One region of the Paenibacillus sp. JT22N12 genome, then DNA from elsewhere that is predicted to be linked to it. Evidence: riboswitches for the same ligand, from Rfam matches in the RefSeq annotation. Region 1 holds a riboswitch; each other region holds the start of a gene.
The links. A riboswitch is a leader RNA that binds a small molecule or an ion and turns the genes downstream of it on or off. The one in region 1 is predicted to bind ZMP and ZTP.
Positions count from the first base shown of each region.

Region 2: another riboswitch for ZMP and ZTP. It lies ahead of AC0YOA_RS20305 (bifunctional 5,10-methylenetetrahydrofolate dehydrogenase/5,10-methenyltetrahydrofolate cyclohydrolase); the one in region 1 lies ahead of AC0YOA_RS21450 (DJ-1/PfpI family protein).
Region 3: another riboswitch for ZMP and ZTP. It lies ahead of rpiB (ribose 5-phosphate isomerase B); the one in region 1 lies ahead of AC0YOA_RS21450 (DJ-1/PfpI family protein).

Region 1 covers NZ_JBWDNU010000005.1:496,102-501,557, forward strand. The annotation lists gene AC0YOA_RS21440 (response regulator) at 1-962, shown strand, start outside; gene AC0YOA_RS21445 (MFS transporter) at 972-2,186, shown strand; ZMP/ZTP riboswitch at 2,264-2,343, shown strand; gene AC0YOA_RS21450 (DJ-1/PfpI family protein) at 2,410-2,991, shown strand; gene AC0YOA_RS21455 (NIPSNAP family protein) at 3,137-3,454, shown strand; gene AC0YOA_RS21460 (sensor histidine kinase) at 3,976-5,415, opposite strand; gene AC0YOA_RS21465 (response regulator transcription factor) at 5,412-5,456, opposite strand, start outside.
Region 2 covers NZ_JBWDNU010000005.1:221,936-227,391, reverse strand. The annotation lists gene AC0YOA_RS20315 (pirin family protein) at 1-392, opposite strand, end outside; gene AC0YOA_RS20310 (MarR family winged helix-turn-helix transcriptional regulator) at 613-1,056, opposite strand; ZMP/ZTP riboswitch at 1,235-1,374, shown strand; gene AC0YOA_RS20305 (bifunctional 5,10-methylenetetrahydrofolate dehydrogenase/5,10-methenyltetrahydrofolate cyclohydrolase) at 1,457-2,323, shown strand; gene AC0YOA_RS20300 (cyclodeaminase/cyclohydrolase family protein) at 2,320-2,946, shown strand; gene AC0YOA_RS20295 (ABC transporter ATP-binding protein) at 3,163-4,185, opposite strand; gene AC0YOA_RS20290 (ABC transporter permease) at 4,234-5,025, opposite strand; gene AC0YOA_RS20285 (ABC transporter permease) at 5,022-5,456, opposite strand, start outside.
Region 3 covers NZ_JBWDNU010000007.1:170,845-176,300, forward strand. The annotation lists gene AC0YOA_RS24135 (glycine-rich domain-containing protein) at 1-279, opposite strand, end outside; gene AC0YOA_RS24140 (serine hydroxymethyltransferase) at 456-1,703, opposite strand; gene AC0YOA_RS24145 (TIGR01440 family protein) at 1,874-2,521, opposite strand; gene rpiB (ribose 5-phosphate isomerase B) at 2,629-3,096, opposite strand; ZMP/ZTP riboswitch at 3,228-3,310, opposite strand; gene AC0YOA_RS24155 (low molecular weight protein arginine phosphatase) at 3,397-3,978, opposite strand; gene AC0YOA_RS24160 (manganese efflux pump MntP) at 4,008-4,568, opposite strand; gene AC0YOA_RS24165 (L-threonylcarbamoyladenylate synthase) at 4,656-5,456, opposite strand, start outside.

The DNA.
Region 1 (5,456 bases):
AGGAAGTCATCTCCTTCTTCCATCATCCAAACCTGCTGCTTTCACTGTGCATCGGCTCCCGCCAGGTGAGCCAGCTGGATTTGTCTGCCGCCTTATCGGCAGCGCAGAACATGGCACCGCCGGTCCCCCGCCTTTATTTTGGCGTGTCGCCGGCTTTTTCCCAATTGGACGAGGCTTATGCCCGCAGTATAGAGGCCACCACGGCCCTGCAGCTTGCTGCAGTTCCGGAATGCCCCTCCATCCAGTTTCATAATGAAGAGCAAATTTCCGGGCGGAGCCCTCTGCCGTTCTCTCCGTTCGAGCTGGAGAAGCAGCTGGTCCACGTGCTCTTTCATGGAGGCTATGAGGAACTGGATGACATCATCGGGAGCATCATGCAGCAGTTTCGCGAGAGGGGCTATCTGCTGAAGGAAGTATTGCAGGCCTTCAAGGAATTGAGCATTATCCTGCATCGCAGACTGCATACGAACGGCATGGATTTGTCGGAGCGCACCGATCCGTTCAATTCGGGCGAAATCGATCTGTTGACGCACAACTCCTACCGCGCCATGGAATCGCTGCTCCGCAAAGAGCTTTGGTCCCTGCATGCGATGATTCATTCCTCCCTGGCCAACAAGAACCACTGGATCGCCGAACGCGTCAACAAGCATATTGATTCCAGCTACCATACGGATTTGAAGGCCTCTGAGCTGGCCGCCCTGCTCAAAATAACGCCGAATTATTTCAGCATCCTGTTCAAACAAAATTTCGGCAAAGGGTTCGCGGAGTATCTGAATGAGGTACGCATCGAACGGGCCAAAGCAAGTCTGGTCGGAACCGACGAGCGGGTATTCGAGATCGCCGAGAAAGTCGGCTACAAGGAGTACAAATACTTCTGCTCGATCTTCAAATCGCATACCGGAATCACGCCGACACAGTACCGGAAGCTTGCCAAAACAGGTTCGTCAGCGGGAAAGGATTGAGCGCAGTACATGTCACACCCATCATTGACCAACATACGTTCCCTGGGCTTCATAAAAGCGTTCAACTTTTTCATCTACGGGGCGATCTCCGTCTACAGCACTTTTTTTCCGCTTTACTTGAAGGAAACCGGCATGTCCAACTTTACGGTTGGCCTGCTTCTCGCCGGAGGTCCGTTCATCTCCCTCCTCTCCAACCCCTTCTGGGGATATTGGAGCGACCGGCTGGAGAATGCCAGGCGCGTTCTGCTCATGCTGCTGATCGGCAATGCCGTGGTCATGCAGATCGTCTTTTCTCTGAACGCGGGTTATCTTATCTTTACGTTCATGCTGCTCTATTTTTTCTTCCAGAGCCCGTTGTTCTCGCAAAGCAACAGCCTCAATCTGGATGTGGCCGACAAGACAGGCCTTAAGTTCGGCAGCTTCCGTCTGTGGGGTTCCCTCGGGTGGGCCGTTATGGCGGTGGCGACAGGGCCGGTCATCGAGCGACTGGGCATTCATCAGCTGTGGATCGTGTACGGGGTGATGATGCTTATCTCCATCGCCCTGGCCTTGAAGCTGCCCCGCGGAGGCAAAACGGGCAGCCGGAAAGGGGCCCCGGTCGGTTATGGTCAAATATGGGCCAACAAACCATTTATCATGTTCCTTGTCATCGGCGTTCTCATTTCGATTCCAAACTCCATGAACAACACATTTGTTTCGATCTATATCTCCGATCTGGGAGGCAAAAATTCTCTGATCGGCTGGTCCGCTTTTCTGTCATCCATCTTCGAGATTCCGGTTTACCTGCTGTTCGACCGGTATTTGCGCAAAAGTCAACGAACGATGATTTTCTGTCTGGCCGTTGTCAGTCTGCTTTACGCGCTGCGCTGGTTTCTGATGTCGGTGGCGGAAACCCCTTATCAGATCATCTTCATTCAGGCCCTGCACTGTCTTACTTTTGCAGGTTATTATTATGTAGGCACGCAATTGACCGCCCTGCTCGTTCCGAAGGAATACCGGGCCTCGGGTCAAGCGGTATACGCCCTCAGCTGGGGAGGGCTGTCCGGGATCGTAGCGGGCGTCACCGGGGGCTGGATATTCCAGAATCTTGGCGCGCATGCGATGTACCGGATCAGCGCCGGGACGGCTTTACTAGGTGTAGCGGGTTTTGCTCTCATGTACATGTTTATCATGAAAACCAGCCGCAAGAACCTGGAGGCTCAGGGCTATAGCAGTGAAGGATGAAAGCTGAAAAAAAACCAGGCGGAGATTTATCTCCTTGAACTTTCCAGCGGAAGAATGTAAGATTATAACACTAGCATGAAACGGTGCGTTACTGGCGTAAACATGGATAACCATGAGGGAGCGCACCGACAAACAGCCGTACGCCTGGGCAAAGTACTTGATCCTCTTCAGATCGGGTGCTTTTTTGTTTTATACCAGACAAACGAAAGGCCGGTGTACAGGAATGAAGATGGCATTTATTTTATTTGACGGGATGACGACGCTGGATTTTAGCGGTTTTTACGAAGCTGTAACCTGGTTGGGCATTTTGGGAGTCAAAGAAGCGGTGTCGTGGGATTTTTGTTCGACGAAGGCGGAAATCACGGACGATCGGGGATTAACCATAAAAATCCCGCATGTCTATCCGGATTTCTCCGGATATGATCTGATTTTTATCCCCGGCGGATTTTCTACAAGGCAGCTTAGGCATGACCCCGATTTTGTCTCCTGGGTGAAAACTGCCCGCGATGTGGAGATAAAGGCGTCGGTTTGCACAGGCGCCCTGCTGCTTGGGGCGGCTGGCTTTCTGGAAGGTAAACGGGCTACGACGAACCCTTCTGCATACGACCTGCTTGCCCCTTATTGCTCTGAGGTCGTAAAGTCCCGCGTTGTCAGGGATGGCAATGTGTTCACGGGCGGCGGCGTCTCTGCATCTCTTGACCTTGGCTTGTTCCTCGTCGAATCATTAAGCACTCCGGAGGTCGCACGGCAGGTTCAAGAAAAAATGGATTATCCATATTATCGTCCCGGTCGGATGACTGAATAGCCGGAATAGCCGGAATATCCGCAGCGGCCATTGCTTTTGACCGCAAAATGCGGGAATATATCAAATATGCCCCCTGTTGGCAGCGTCTTCACGGCGGGCAAGATCTGACAGGAAAACAATCATTTTACTTAGGGAGGAAATTAACTTGCTGTACGAACTGCGTATCTATTCCGTTCATGCCGGGAAGATGGAAGCCATGAATGCCCGTTTCGCCAACCACACCCTTGGAATATTCAAGCGCCTTGGAATGAAGGTTTATGACTTCTGGGTCGATCAGGAAGGACACTCCAAGCTGTATTACATCATGGAATACAACGATATGGACGAGCGGAACCGCCAGTGGGATGTATTCGGCCAGGATCCGGAATGGCTGGAAGTGAAACAGAAGTCGGAAGCGGACGGGCCGATTGTCGAACAAGTGGAAAAAATCTTCATGCAGCGTGCGGGATATTTCCAGCGCTAAGCGGGGATGTTCCCTTGAACAACAAGAGAAACTGTGCATTTCTGCATGTGGTCAGGCCTTCGTGAAGCTGTTTCCCCTCCATCTGCCGCTCGCGTCTGGCGCACTTAAAAACAGCCTGTTGAGAAGGTTCCCAACAGGCTGTTTAGTTATATTATTTTCCATTAATAGCAGTTTGAGTCTGAAAGGGAGTCAGCGGAATTCCATCCGTATTAAATATAGAGCCGTCATCAGCCACATAGTTTAATTCGCTCGTATCTGTGCTAAAGAGCTTGAACTGTCCTGTTGAATCCTCATAGAGCTCTTCCTTTACCGGGAGTCCGGTATCCTGATCGAGAAACTCAATGAGCTGCATCCTTTAGGGCAGCCAGGACGGTCCCGACTATTTTTTTGTTTTTACCTGCTGCCTGAAATTTCATGTTTTTTTATCTCCGCTATTGGTTTTTGTAGGCAGGAATGCGCGAGTTCCAGCTTACATCTCCATTGTAGAAAAACAATTCTCATAAGTATCGGTAAATTGTAAATTAATTGCATACCCCCGGAAGTATGATCCTCACAACGGTTCCCTCATTCAGACGGCTATTAATCTCGATCCTTCCCTCGTGGAGCCTGACGATTTCCGCGCATATGGCAAGCCCCAACCCCGCGCTGTTGTTTGCCCGCGAGTAGGCTTTATCCACCATGAAAAAAGGCTCGAACACCTTCGGTATATCCTGTTCCGGTATGCCAATCCCCTCGTCCTCTACCTCTATTGCATAGTGGTCTTCCTCCGTCATGAGCCCTCTGAAATAAATGATGCCCCCGGCTCCTGAAGCTTTTATCGCATTGTCGATTAGGTTGGTGAAGAGGATTTTGATCAGGTCTTTTTCAATAAGCAGCTTTGCAGGCTCAACTGATAATGACAGTTCAATATTTGCCTGTTCCAGCTGTGGCTTTAGAATCTGCTCCGTCTCCTCAAAAATCGGCATTATCTCTTCCATGTCCATGACCTTCTTTTTATTTCCGATGAGAACCAGGTCCATAAGCTTGAACGACAGACTTTCAAGCCGTTTTCCTTCGCTGTAAATATAGTTTAAGGCCTTGTAAAAGACTTCTTCGTTATATTTAGTCGTTCTCAAGAAGTCTGCATAGCCTATGATCGAGGTAAGCGGCGTCTTCAATTCATGCGTCAGATAGTGAATAAAATGTTCCCTGTTTTTGGCGGCATCCTCCAGTTCCTCGACCTTTTCCTCTACGGCATCGGCCATCTGGTTAAAGTTCTCCGAGAGCAAGCCAATCTCATCATTCGATAAAACGCCGACACGGTGTGAATAGTGGCCGGAAGCTATCGTCTGCGCGGACTTTGTGAGCATGCGGACCGAGCGTGTGAGAAACCAAATCAGCACATAAAGGCCAACGGCCAAAATAACGGTAATGACAATGTTGATCTTTACAAAATTTCTGATCTGAGCCGTCTTATCCTGGTAAATGCCTGTAATATCCCGGATGTAGGCGAGCTTAAAATCGTCCCCGTTCAATTGGAGCCCGCTTGTGACGAATAAATAGCTCTTCTGGCCAACATCCCGGATGATATAGGTTCTGCTGGTGGAATCCCCTATCTCAAGCTCATTCCTCGGGCCGGCTACGATTTGGGCGAAATCGGTAAAAACCGTTTGATTATGTTCATCCCATACTTCAATGGACACGTTATCGGTGTCAAAAGACTTCAGATATTTTTGAGTGTTATTCTTAATAAAATCATCTGCATTGTTTTTTGCCGAATTTAACAGCTGATTCAAATTATTAATATACGACCAGTCCGTCTCGATCTGAGCGTGCAGAACATGCTGCTCCGACAAGCCTCTGTCGATTTCTCTCACCAGATTCTGATTGAAATTATGCTCGATAAGATAAAATGAAGAGGCGTTGAACAGCAGCTCAAACAGGAGGAAGGTGCCAAAAAAAACCTTCTGCCAGAGTCTCATGCATGAGCCTCCAGCCTGTAACCGTATTTGTAGACGGTTTT
Region 2 (5,456 bases), 270 kb from region 1:
GGCGTGGCTTTGTAGGCCGTCTCCAGGCTTGGCTCGAACCAGATCTGGAAAGCTTCCATATCCGGGCCAACAAAACGCTCCTGGTGGCTGACGCCGGAGCCGGTCTGCATGATTTGGACGCCGCCGGGCCCTACAGTGCTTTTGGTGCCCAGAGTATCGCCATGCTCGGCTTGGCCGTTGACTACATAGGTCATAATTTCAAAGGCTTGATGGGGATGCAGCGGAATGTGCCCGCCTTCGGCCGAATGCGCCCAAGCCCAGTAGAACAAAGGGCCGAGCCTGCGCAGCACCGAGCCGTCCCCGGTAAAGCCGATTGGTTTCTGCTCTGTAATTTTGCCGCCGTCAAATGCGCCTCTGCCTTGTAAAGTTGGACCGTATATTAAGGTTTGCATAGAAATGACCTCCATTATTGGTTTTATATAATTAGGGTATAGCCTCAATATGACAATTGATCGTCTCAAAAAGCCGGTTATCATACCGCGTATCAGACGGAAACAGTCTGCAACGGATTTTTAGACAAGTGACAAGCGGTGAACACTCTCATCCCCCTCGAATATCTGAAGACGGTTCCGCGTGCGCAGCTTCACTGTAGCTCTGAATGCAAGCAGCTAACTAGATGAAGCTTGCCTGGGCTGCAAGGCCCAGCTTCTTAAGCAGTTGAATGGCCTGTGTCTGCTCTTCAGCCGTGAGACCGGCTACCGCCTTCTGAATCGCCACGGTATGCTCTGGAAAAATCCGCTCAAGCAGCTCGGTCCCCTGCTCCGTAAGCTCTGCGAAAATTACTCTCCTGTCCGTAGGACATGCCTTGCGCCGCGCTAATCCTTTAGCCGTCAGCTTGTCGATGACGTAGGTAATATTGCCGCTTGTCATCAATATTTTCTCGCCAATCTGCTGCAGAGGCTGCTCTCCCTTATGATACAGCAGCTCCAGTACACCAAATTCAGTGGGGTTCAACCCGTATTTGCGAATATCCTGCTGTATATGCGCGCTAACCCATTGATTCGCCCGTGATAAAGTAACGAATAGCTGTAAAGAAGTATCCGGAGGTTGACTCACGCTGCTCACCTCATTTTCTTTTATATTAAATATCTTAATTTAAAGATAAATCAATTTGACGACGTTGTCAAGCGGCTGCATTTTGTTACAGTCTGGGGAATTCCAATATATCCTCCAGAGGACGTCAGTAGCCGTTTCTTCTGGACCTCGTTTCTGCTATAATGACAGCATTGGAATAAGGGTCGCGTGCAACTGGCGCAGCGTGGATTAACCACGAGGAAGCAAGCGACTGAATGAGCGTATCCATGCTGACCTCCGCTATCAGTTAATTGGGGTGCAGCGGCCGCTCTGTCATAGCCGTACGCCTGGGCAAAGTATTTGAAGGAAGATGTGCTTAAGAGCACGGGTCCTTTCAGATGCTTTTTTTTGTTTACCTATTGCATGAGGGAGGCATTCGATCATGGCCAAGCTGTTGAAGGCAAAACCGCTCGCTGATGAGGCAGGCGGGCTCATCAAGACACAGGTTCAGGAATGGAAGGAAACAGGGATTGCACCGGCAATTGCGGTCCTGATGGTAAATGGAGACCCGGCCTCGGCAGCCTATGCCAACGCCAAGGGGCGGCTTGCCGGGAAGCTGGGGATCGGCTTCGAGCTTCTGACTTTCGAGCAGAACGTCAAGGAGGCTGAATTGCTCCGGGAGATTCAGCGGTTGAATGGGGATGACAGAATTCATGGCATCCTGATCGAGCTTCCGCTGCCAGCGGGATTGGATTCCAGCCGGCTTGCGGCTGCGCTGGATCCGCTGAAGGATATTGACGGTATTACCCCGGCCAATAAGCTGGCCTGCATGATGAATGAACCCGGTCTGCGGCCGGCTACCCCGCAGTCCTGCATCCGATTGATTGAGGCTGCGGGAATCCCGCTAAGCGGCAAGCATGTTGTCGTTGTCGGCAGGGGGGAGACGGTAGGCCGGCCTCTGACGCAAATGCTGCTGCACCTGAACGCAACTGTGACCGTGTGCCATTCCCGTACGGCTGATCTGGCTCGAATGATCAAGGCTGCGGACGTGCTGGTCACGGCTGCGGGCCGATTGAACCTGATTACCCCGGAGATGGTTCATACCGGGCTGACTCTCATTGACGCAGGCATCAATGTCAGTCAAGATGGCAGTGGAATTGCCGGTGATGCCGCTCCGGAAACGGCCGATTTTGTAGCGGCTTCTTCACCGGTCCCTGGGGGTGTGGGCACATTGACCACAACGATACTATTCGAGAATGTCCTGCATGCATTAAAGCTGCAGCAGGATGCGGGGAGGCTGCACATATGAGCGATTCATGGAAGCAATCGATCCATGCTTTTTTGGAGAAAGCGGGCTCCGCTTCTCCTACTCCAGGAGGAGGAAGCGTGGCTGCCCTCGCCGCGGCACTTGGCGCATCCATGGGCTCGATGGTAACCCGGCTGACGACAGGAAACAAGTATGAAGATGTGCAGGCGGATATGAATTTCATCACCGGACAAATGACGGGGGCTGTATCGGCATGCGAGGCGGTCATGCTGGAGGATATAGAGAGCTTCGGGGAATTTATGCGTGTTCTGGCTCTGCCAAGGACAACTGAAGAAGGGCGGGAGCTGCGCAAAAAGGCCCTCAGCGGAGCTGCTGTCCGCGCTGCCGAGGTGCCATTAGGCTTAATGGTGCTGTGCCATGAGCTGCTGCTGCTGCTGCATGATGCGGTTATGAAAGTGAACCGCAATGTCATCTCCGATTGGGGAATCGCCGCCCTGATGCTCGAAGCGGCGATCCAATCGGCTTGGCTCACGGTGGAAATTAATTTGAGCTCCATTCAAGACCTGGCAGCCGCAGAACGCATTCGTGAACAGGGTGAAGCGCTTGAGCTTGCGGGTGCCAAGCTGAAGGCAGAGATCCTGACGACAGTCAGATCTCGATTGTAAGCTGCTCCTTTTCATTTGAGACAAGATAAACTTAGGCCCATACTCCAAGTGGCGTACGGACTGGCCGATACCAACTGATTGGCCAACGCCAACTAACTGGCTAATGCCAACGGACTGGCCAATACCAACTGACTCTGACGGGCTGCGCGCATGGAGTGGGGCGTTTGTAAATAAAGACCTGATTTATCCTGATCAGGTCTTTAACACAATCAGGACTTAGTAGACCCGGTGAACGATTTCTTCAAAGTCGGGCTCCTCCATATGAACATCTTCGATCTCGCCCAGCTGCTCCAGCATCCGCAGCGCCTCCATGGCGCTGAGCTGATCGCGGTTGCACTCCACGGTAAGCGTATGACCGTCGCTTCCCGTAAGACGCAGGGGCCAACGGTGATCCTGCGGTTCCTCAGCGGCGCTTCCCGGCCAGTCGGCCGGATTAAACTGGCCGTCTATCAGCGGAGAAGCCATGCTGAGATAGGTTACCCGAATGATGGTCGGCAAGCCGATCCTCCGCCTCAGCCCGTCGGTTGTCCCGTCAAATCCGAGACGGCCGTCATTGATCACAATGACGCGGCTGCACAGCTGTTCAATATCGTCCATATCATGAGTCGTGAGCAGGATCGTCTTGCCGAGCTCGCGGTTGATGGAATGCAAAAATTCGCGGATGCTCCGTTTGGCGATTACATCAAGTCCAATGGTCGGCTCATCGAGAAACAGAATGTCCGGATCGTGGAGCAGCGCCGCCGCGATGTCGGCGCGCATTCTTTGTCCGAGTGACAGCTTGCGCACTGGCGTCTCCATGAACGGGGCAAGAGTCAGCAGTTCGCTCAGCTCGCCAAGGCGCCGCGATTTCACTTCATCGGGCACACCGTACATGGCGGCCAAAATGTCGAAGGAATCCCGCACCGGCAAGTCCCACCACAACTGTGTCCGTTGACCGAACAGCACGCCAAGTCTGCGCGCGACGGTGCGCCGCTCGCGGTGGGGGCTCATGCCGGCAATCCGCACTTCGCCCGCTGAGGGATGAAGAATGCCGGATAGCATCTTGATCGTTGTTGATTTTCCCGCTCCGTTAGGCCCGATATACCCGACGAATTCCCCCTGATTAATCGTAAAGCTGATATCACGGACGGCTTCCTTCACCTTATAATCCCTTGAGAACATGGTGCGCAGCCCGCTGAACCGCCCCTCCTTGGGGACGGCTGATTTGAATTCCTTGGATAAGTGCTCGACCGTTATCATATGAGCGCTGGTCCTCCTATTTGAGAATATACGAATAGAGATGCTTGTTTAGCTGCCTGTACTCTGATAACGGGATAAACCGACCCGCCACATAAACAGTCCTGCGGCAAATACCAGCACAGCCGCCGCGAATGCGGACAACAGCAGCCAGACTCCGCCTTCCTCGCGCAGAATATACAATGAGGGGACATAATTGGCGAATGCGACCGGAATAACGCTGAGCAGCATGACCTGCATCCACTTGGGATAAATCGAAACCGGATACTGGACGGCTGTCCGCGCTGCGTCCTCCGTAATATTCTGAAGCTCTTCAATCCTCGTAATCCAGAAGCCGGCTGTAGCCGTAAGCAGTCCGATTCCGAATAATAGCAAAGCGCCTGAGAGGATAACCAGCAGCGTCAGCGGGATAGAGGCCCAGGAGATTTGCCCGGCGGCAAATAAAGCCTGCATGCTGACAGCAAGCACGGCAGCGCCTTGAATGATCTCCCCGATCCGGAAGGATACATTGAACGACATCAGTCCGAGCAGCACGGGGACCGGCCGCAGCAGCAGACTGTCCAGGTCGCCGCTGAGCAAATATTTTTCCAGATGATGCACATCAGAGGCTACCGTCCGGTATATCGCTTTGGACAGAGTCAGGATGGCATACAGATAGCCGGCTTCTGCCAGAGACCAGCCTTTAATATGGCCGAATTTCAGCAGAATAATAGCCAGCATGGCGAATTCCACGACATTGATCAGGGCAGCCATCAGGGAAGAGAACCAGAAATTGAATTTGTACTGCATACGGCTGCGAAGGCTGGCGACTACCAGCAGATGGTACATGCGAAGCCATTTCATCCGCCCTGCACCTCCACTTTGCGCCGCATCGTCCGGGCAATCATCAGGCAGATGCCGGTGAGTCCGGCGCCCCAGCCAAGAGAGCCGAGCAGCGGGACGGGGCCGTCCATGCCCAGATAAATCCGGGTCGGCACGTAATGCAGGAACGGGTAGAACGAAGCCCGGCTGATCAGCTCGAGCCAGTTCGGCAGCCACTCAATGGGAATGAGGAAGCCGGACAGCAGCATACTGAAGGCGTAATTCACCCAGTACAGCCAGCGTGATTCGGTCGTCCAGAGCGCCAGGGCTCCAATCAGGAAATTGATGCAGATGGAAATATAGGCGGCGAGCATCAAAGCGACAGCGGTCCAGATGAATGTAAGCAGGGATGAAGGGACATGAAGCGGAAGGACGAAGAGGTACAGCGTGTAAATCGGGAGAAACTTGTAGAC
Region 3 (5,456 bases), on a different contig from region 1:
AAACCACAGCCACTGCCACTCGCCGTCACGCATAGAAGGCCTGTTTCTCAAGACGCGGTCCTTCACCCTGGCTTCGATATCGGCGGTCAGCACAGCTTCAAGACGCTCTGCCGCCGGTCGTGCGGGATGTCCTGAAGGTACGCCGAGAGCCTCCGGCGGCTTGCGCTTGGCTGAAGCCACCCTGCGCGATTCCCTGCTCTGTGATTTCTGATTGTTCAATCGCGATACGATAAAAAAGATAATAATGACAGCGAGAACAATGATAAGGAAACCACCCATAGCTATCACCCGCTTTTCGTAGGATTAGTTCCATCATAGCATGAATAAACCATGTCTTTCTGCCGTTTTTGGTAAACATTAGGGCTGTATCAGGCCGGTGTTGCAAAAAAAGGCTGCTGCGCTGTCCTCGTGGACTTGCGCAGCAGCCTCTTCGCTTTCCTTGTTATGAGTTTTTTTTAATACTTCAAACCGGGATAAAGCGGGTATTGGGACGTCAGGTCGCTGACCATGCCGCGCGCTTTGGCAAGCACCGCTTCATCTTTCGGGTTTTTCAAGGTCATGGCGATAATTTCTGCAATGGTCTTCATCGCTTCGACGCCCATTCCCCGTGAAGTTGCCGCAGGAGTACCGATACGCACGCCGCTAGTAATGAACGGGCTGGTCGGATCGAATGGAATGGCATTTTTGTTGACTGTGATTTGCACGGAATCCAGTACATGCTCCGCATCCTTGCCGGTAATGTTCAGACTGCGCAGATCAATCAGCATCAGGTGATTGTCTGTTCCGCCGGATACGATATTAATGCCTTGGGCCATCAACGATTCAGACAGCGCCTTGGCGTTATCGACGACGTTTTTAGCGTAGACTTTGAATGATGGATCCAGCGCTTCGCCGAAAGCAACCGCTTTGGCAGCAATAATATGCATCAAAGGTCCGCCCTGGGAACCAGGGAATACGGCTTTATCGATCGCTTGCGCCCATGGCTGACGGCACATAATCAAGCCGCCGCGGGGTCCGCGAAGCGTTTTATGCGTCGTGGTGGTAACGAAATGGGCGTGCGGCACCGGGCTTGGATGCAGACCGGCTGCAACCAGACCGGCAATATGCGCCATATCGACGAACAGCAGTGCGCCGACATCATTTGCGATTTTGCCCAGTGCTTCAAAGTCAATGATACGCGGGTAAGCCGAGGCGCCTGCTACGATCATCTTTGGACGGTGCTTGAACGCAAGCTTCCGGACTTCTTCATAATCGATGGTGAATGTATTCTCATTGACGCCGTAAGAGACGAAATTATACAAAATACCGGATGCGTTAACCGGGCTGCCGTGCGTCAAATGCCCGCCATGCGCCAGATTCATGCCAAGCACGGTATCGCCCGCATTCAACGCTGCAAGATAAACCGCCATATTCGCCTGGGCTCCGGAATGAGGCTGTACGTTGACATGCTCTGCGCCGAAAAGCTCCTTGGCACGGTCGCGGGCAATGTTCTCGGCGATATCCACATGCTCGCAGCCGCCGTAGTAGCGTTTGCCCGGGTAGCCTTCGGCGTATTTGTTCGTCAATACGGTTCCCATGGCTTCCAGCACAGCTTCGGAGACAATGTTCTCGGATGCGATAAGCTCAATGTTGTCGCGCTGACGCTGCAGCTCAAGTCCGAGTGCTTTTACCAATTCAGGGTCTTGTTTGCGTAAATGTTCCATTGTTTTGTTTATCCTCCTTAAATGTAACGCCTTCTATAACAGTCCCTTGCATTGCGCTGACTGGCCTTTGCAGCTTCTTGAGCAGCCATGGGTCAGAAACAATTCGCAAAACATGTTTATTGGCGGTTGTTAATTAACGCGGTATGTGGTCAAACGCCGAATCAACTTCTCTAGTCGCATATGCCGCCCGGAGACTCAGGGCCACCTGGGGATGTATCAGTAAAGGCTTCAGCAGCTGAACTGCCCGGAATGCCGGCCTCTTCCTCCGTATATACAGCGCGAATGCCGCCGATCAGCTTTGGACGCGTATAAGCCATTGTCAGATGCGCTTCTCCAATGGAACGGATTGTCGGCCTGACGGGAACAGCAACACGCCGCAGATGCATGCCGATGAACGTATCGCCAATATCCAGTCCGGCATGCGCCTGCACCGACTCCGTCAGACAGGGATCGGACAGCTGCCGGTAGGCGTAGGAAGCCATCGAACCGCCGGCTTTCGGTACGGGAATGGCTCCTACAATCTCCAGTCCATACCGCTCTGCGATATCCCTCTCCATCACAAGCGCCCGATTCAAATGCTCGCAGCACTGATAGACGGGGTGAAAGCCGATGTCACGGCGGGCCGCCTCGACGCCTTCGAAAACCGCTTTGGCTGTCTCCAGCGTGCCTGATGTGCCAATCCGCTGACCGATGATTTCGCTTGTGCTTGCGCCAATTACCAGAAGCTGTCCGCTTCGAAGCTGAGCGGCATGCGCCAGCTCACGGACAACAGCTTCAACATCACCTGCAATCGTATCCAGCTTCAGTTCCCGGTTCATCACCTGACACTCCTTCGATTCGGATCTTCCGCTTGCTGCTAAGTATGGTGCTTCCCTCTGAAAAACAATCCCGGAACGGCAGCTTGCGCCGGTTGGCAAAAACGGATTCAAATAACGGTTGAGGGAGAAGACGCATTTTCTTCAAGCTTCATGACCTTGCCGATCCTGCCAACATGACGCTGCTCCCCCGAGAACGGGGTTTCCAGCCAGATTCGGACGATCTCCTGGGCAAGCCCAGGTCCGATGACGCGTTCTCCCATCGCCAGCACATTCGTATCATTATGCTCACGGGTTGCCTTGGCCGAGAAGGTATCGTGCACAAGTGCGCACCGGATGCCGGCCGTTTTGTTGGCCGCAATTGACATGCCGATTCCTGTGCCGCAGACAAGAATTCCGCGTTCCGCCTTCCCGCTTGTTACTCTTTCGCAGACAGGAAGCGCATAATCAGGGTAGTCCACGGATTGCTCGCAATCGCAGCCGACATCTTCGATTTCATGACCGAGCGACCGGATGAAGGTAGCGAGCTCCTCCTTGAGGCGGTAACCGCCGTGATCGGCGCCAATGGCGATTTTCATAACATATAATCCTCCCGGTTTGACCGCCTTGGATGGCGAAAAATGTCGATGAATCATGTTACTAGTATACCTGAAATCATGCTGAAATCGCCTGGAAGACGAAAAAAGAGCATGACATGCTTTCGCACGCTGCTCTTTGCCCAGGCGACCGGCCGTATGATCTGATGCTCCACCATGGTTTGATCCACTTTAGTCGCCAGTTACATCAGAAACCGTCTTAGTTGTTTTTATCATAACGTATTGCCTGTTTAAAATCAATCATCGGCGTCAGGGGCTGATGCGGATATTTTGTAAACGACCTTATCGGGAAGGGCCAAGCTTATCCAGCAGCTTCCTCAATGCATCCTCGATCTCGTCGGCGCTGCGCTTATACATCTCCATCGACCCGCCAAAGGGGTCGGCTATGTCAAAATCGGGAATCCGCTTCTCAAGCTCAAGCAGGCGGTCGCGCTCGGCACTGGTCATCTGTTGGCCAAGCGCCTGCTTCATCTGCCATTCCGTGTAAAGCCCCTCCAGCTCCGAAATATCGGCCAGCACCTTCTCGTCGCAGCCGACGAATTCCTTGAGCGTGTAAGTTTTATCCACCGCTTGCGGGAAGCGCTGCAGCAAATTGCGTTTATGGCTTGTCGTCATGGTCAAAATCAGATCCGCCCAAACGACTGAACCGCCATCAAGCGCTTTGGAGCCGCCAGTACATGAAACCTCCCTTTGACGCAGCACGCCTACAGCATTCGAAGAAACAGGAAGTCCATCCACCGTGGACACACCTGCCGAGCGTACCTCCAGCTGCCTGCCCTGCTTTCTCGCAAGCTCCTTAAGAATGGCCTCCGCCATCGGGGAACGGCATGTATTGCCGGTGCAAACGAACAAAATCCGTTTCATAGCACTCGCACTCCTTTTCCTCAATTTATTCAAAATAAAACAAGCAGCCCGAACGTGAACAAAATAACGCCGCCCAGCGCTTCCCCGTACTCGCCCATGCTTGAACTGACCCGCCGTCCGATGAGCAGTCCAACCGTGGACATGATTCCGCCGAAGAAGCCGAACAGAAGCACCGTGACCAGCACATCCGCCGCAAACATGCCCAGTGAAATGCCTACGGAAAATGAATCAATGCTCACGCTGAGCGCAAACAGCAGCATCCCCCAAACCGTGCTGTGATCAAGGGATTCCACGGATTCGCCCCGCAGGGAGCTGTAAATCATGTGGCCGCCCAAGAGCAGCAGCAGCACACCGGCGGCGGATGAAGCCACATCTCCGAGCAGGGAGCTGACGTATTTACCGGTAAGCATGCCCATAAGAGGCATTATTATATGAAACAGCGCGATAACCGCACTTAATTTAAGAATATCAACAAGCCGAATACCCTTCATTCCTATACCGACCCCGAGTGAAAAAGCGTCCATCCCAAGAGCTATCGCCATAAGTAACAGCGTCAGCAGTTGTCCGGCATGCATACCCGCTTCGACCATTCTTTTTCCCCCTTGTCCGCATTCTTTTCCAGCATATGCGGACAAGGGGTTAAACATGACCTGTAAAAGCGCAGCCCGGGAAGGGCGTTATACGCGGATGATCTGCTGGGCTGCCGCTTTGGCAAGCCGGTTCATCAAGGCATGCCCGATGCCGGCCTCCGGACAAGTCTCCGCCCAAATTCGGCTCACGCCGAGATCATCAAATGAACGCAGGGCGGCATATAAGCCCTGAGCCGCCCGCTCCAGATTGCCGAGGCTGCCGATGACCAATACATGATCGGCATCAAATCGGTCGGCATGCTCATGGAACGCGAGCACACCCGTACGTTCACCTTCCGCCCGGGCATTCCGGCTCTGCTTGCCGATATAAGCGGCAACTTCGTCGATGCCGCCCTGAACCAGCTGCATGACTCCCCTGGGCGCATAATGGGCATACTTCATTCCTGGGGATCTCGGAGCGATGCCGGCTGCCGGGTGTTCATGCGCTCCCAATTCAACGGAACCCGGGGTGCGTTCCTGTCCATTATCATGAGGGGCGGCAGCTATATCATATTCGACCTGCGCCCCCGCTGCGCGCAGCGATTCAGCTGTTATCCCGCCTGGTCGCAGAATCCGTACAATGCCGCCTGCTTCAACCTCAACAACTGTCGACTCCAGTCCCACGCCGGCCGAACCTCCGTCAATAACGGCATCAATCCGTCCGTTCAGATCATCCAGAACATGCGCCGCTTCTGTCGGACTGGGGCGGCCCGAGCTGTTGGCGCTGGGCGCCGCAACCGGACACCCGGCAGCCGTGATCAACGCCAGTGCCACGGGATGCGCAGGCATCCTGACGGCAACGGTGTCCAGCCCTGCCGTGACATGCTCCGATACGGAGGCCCTCTTCAG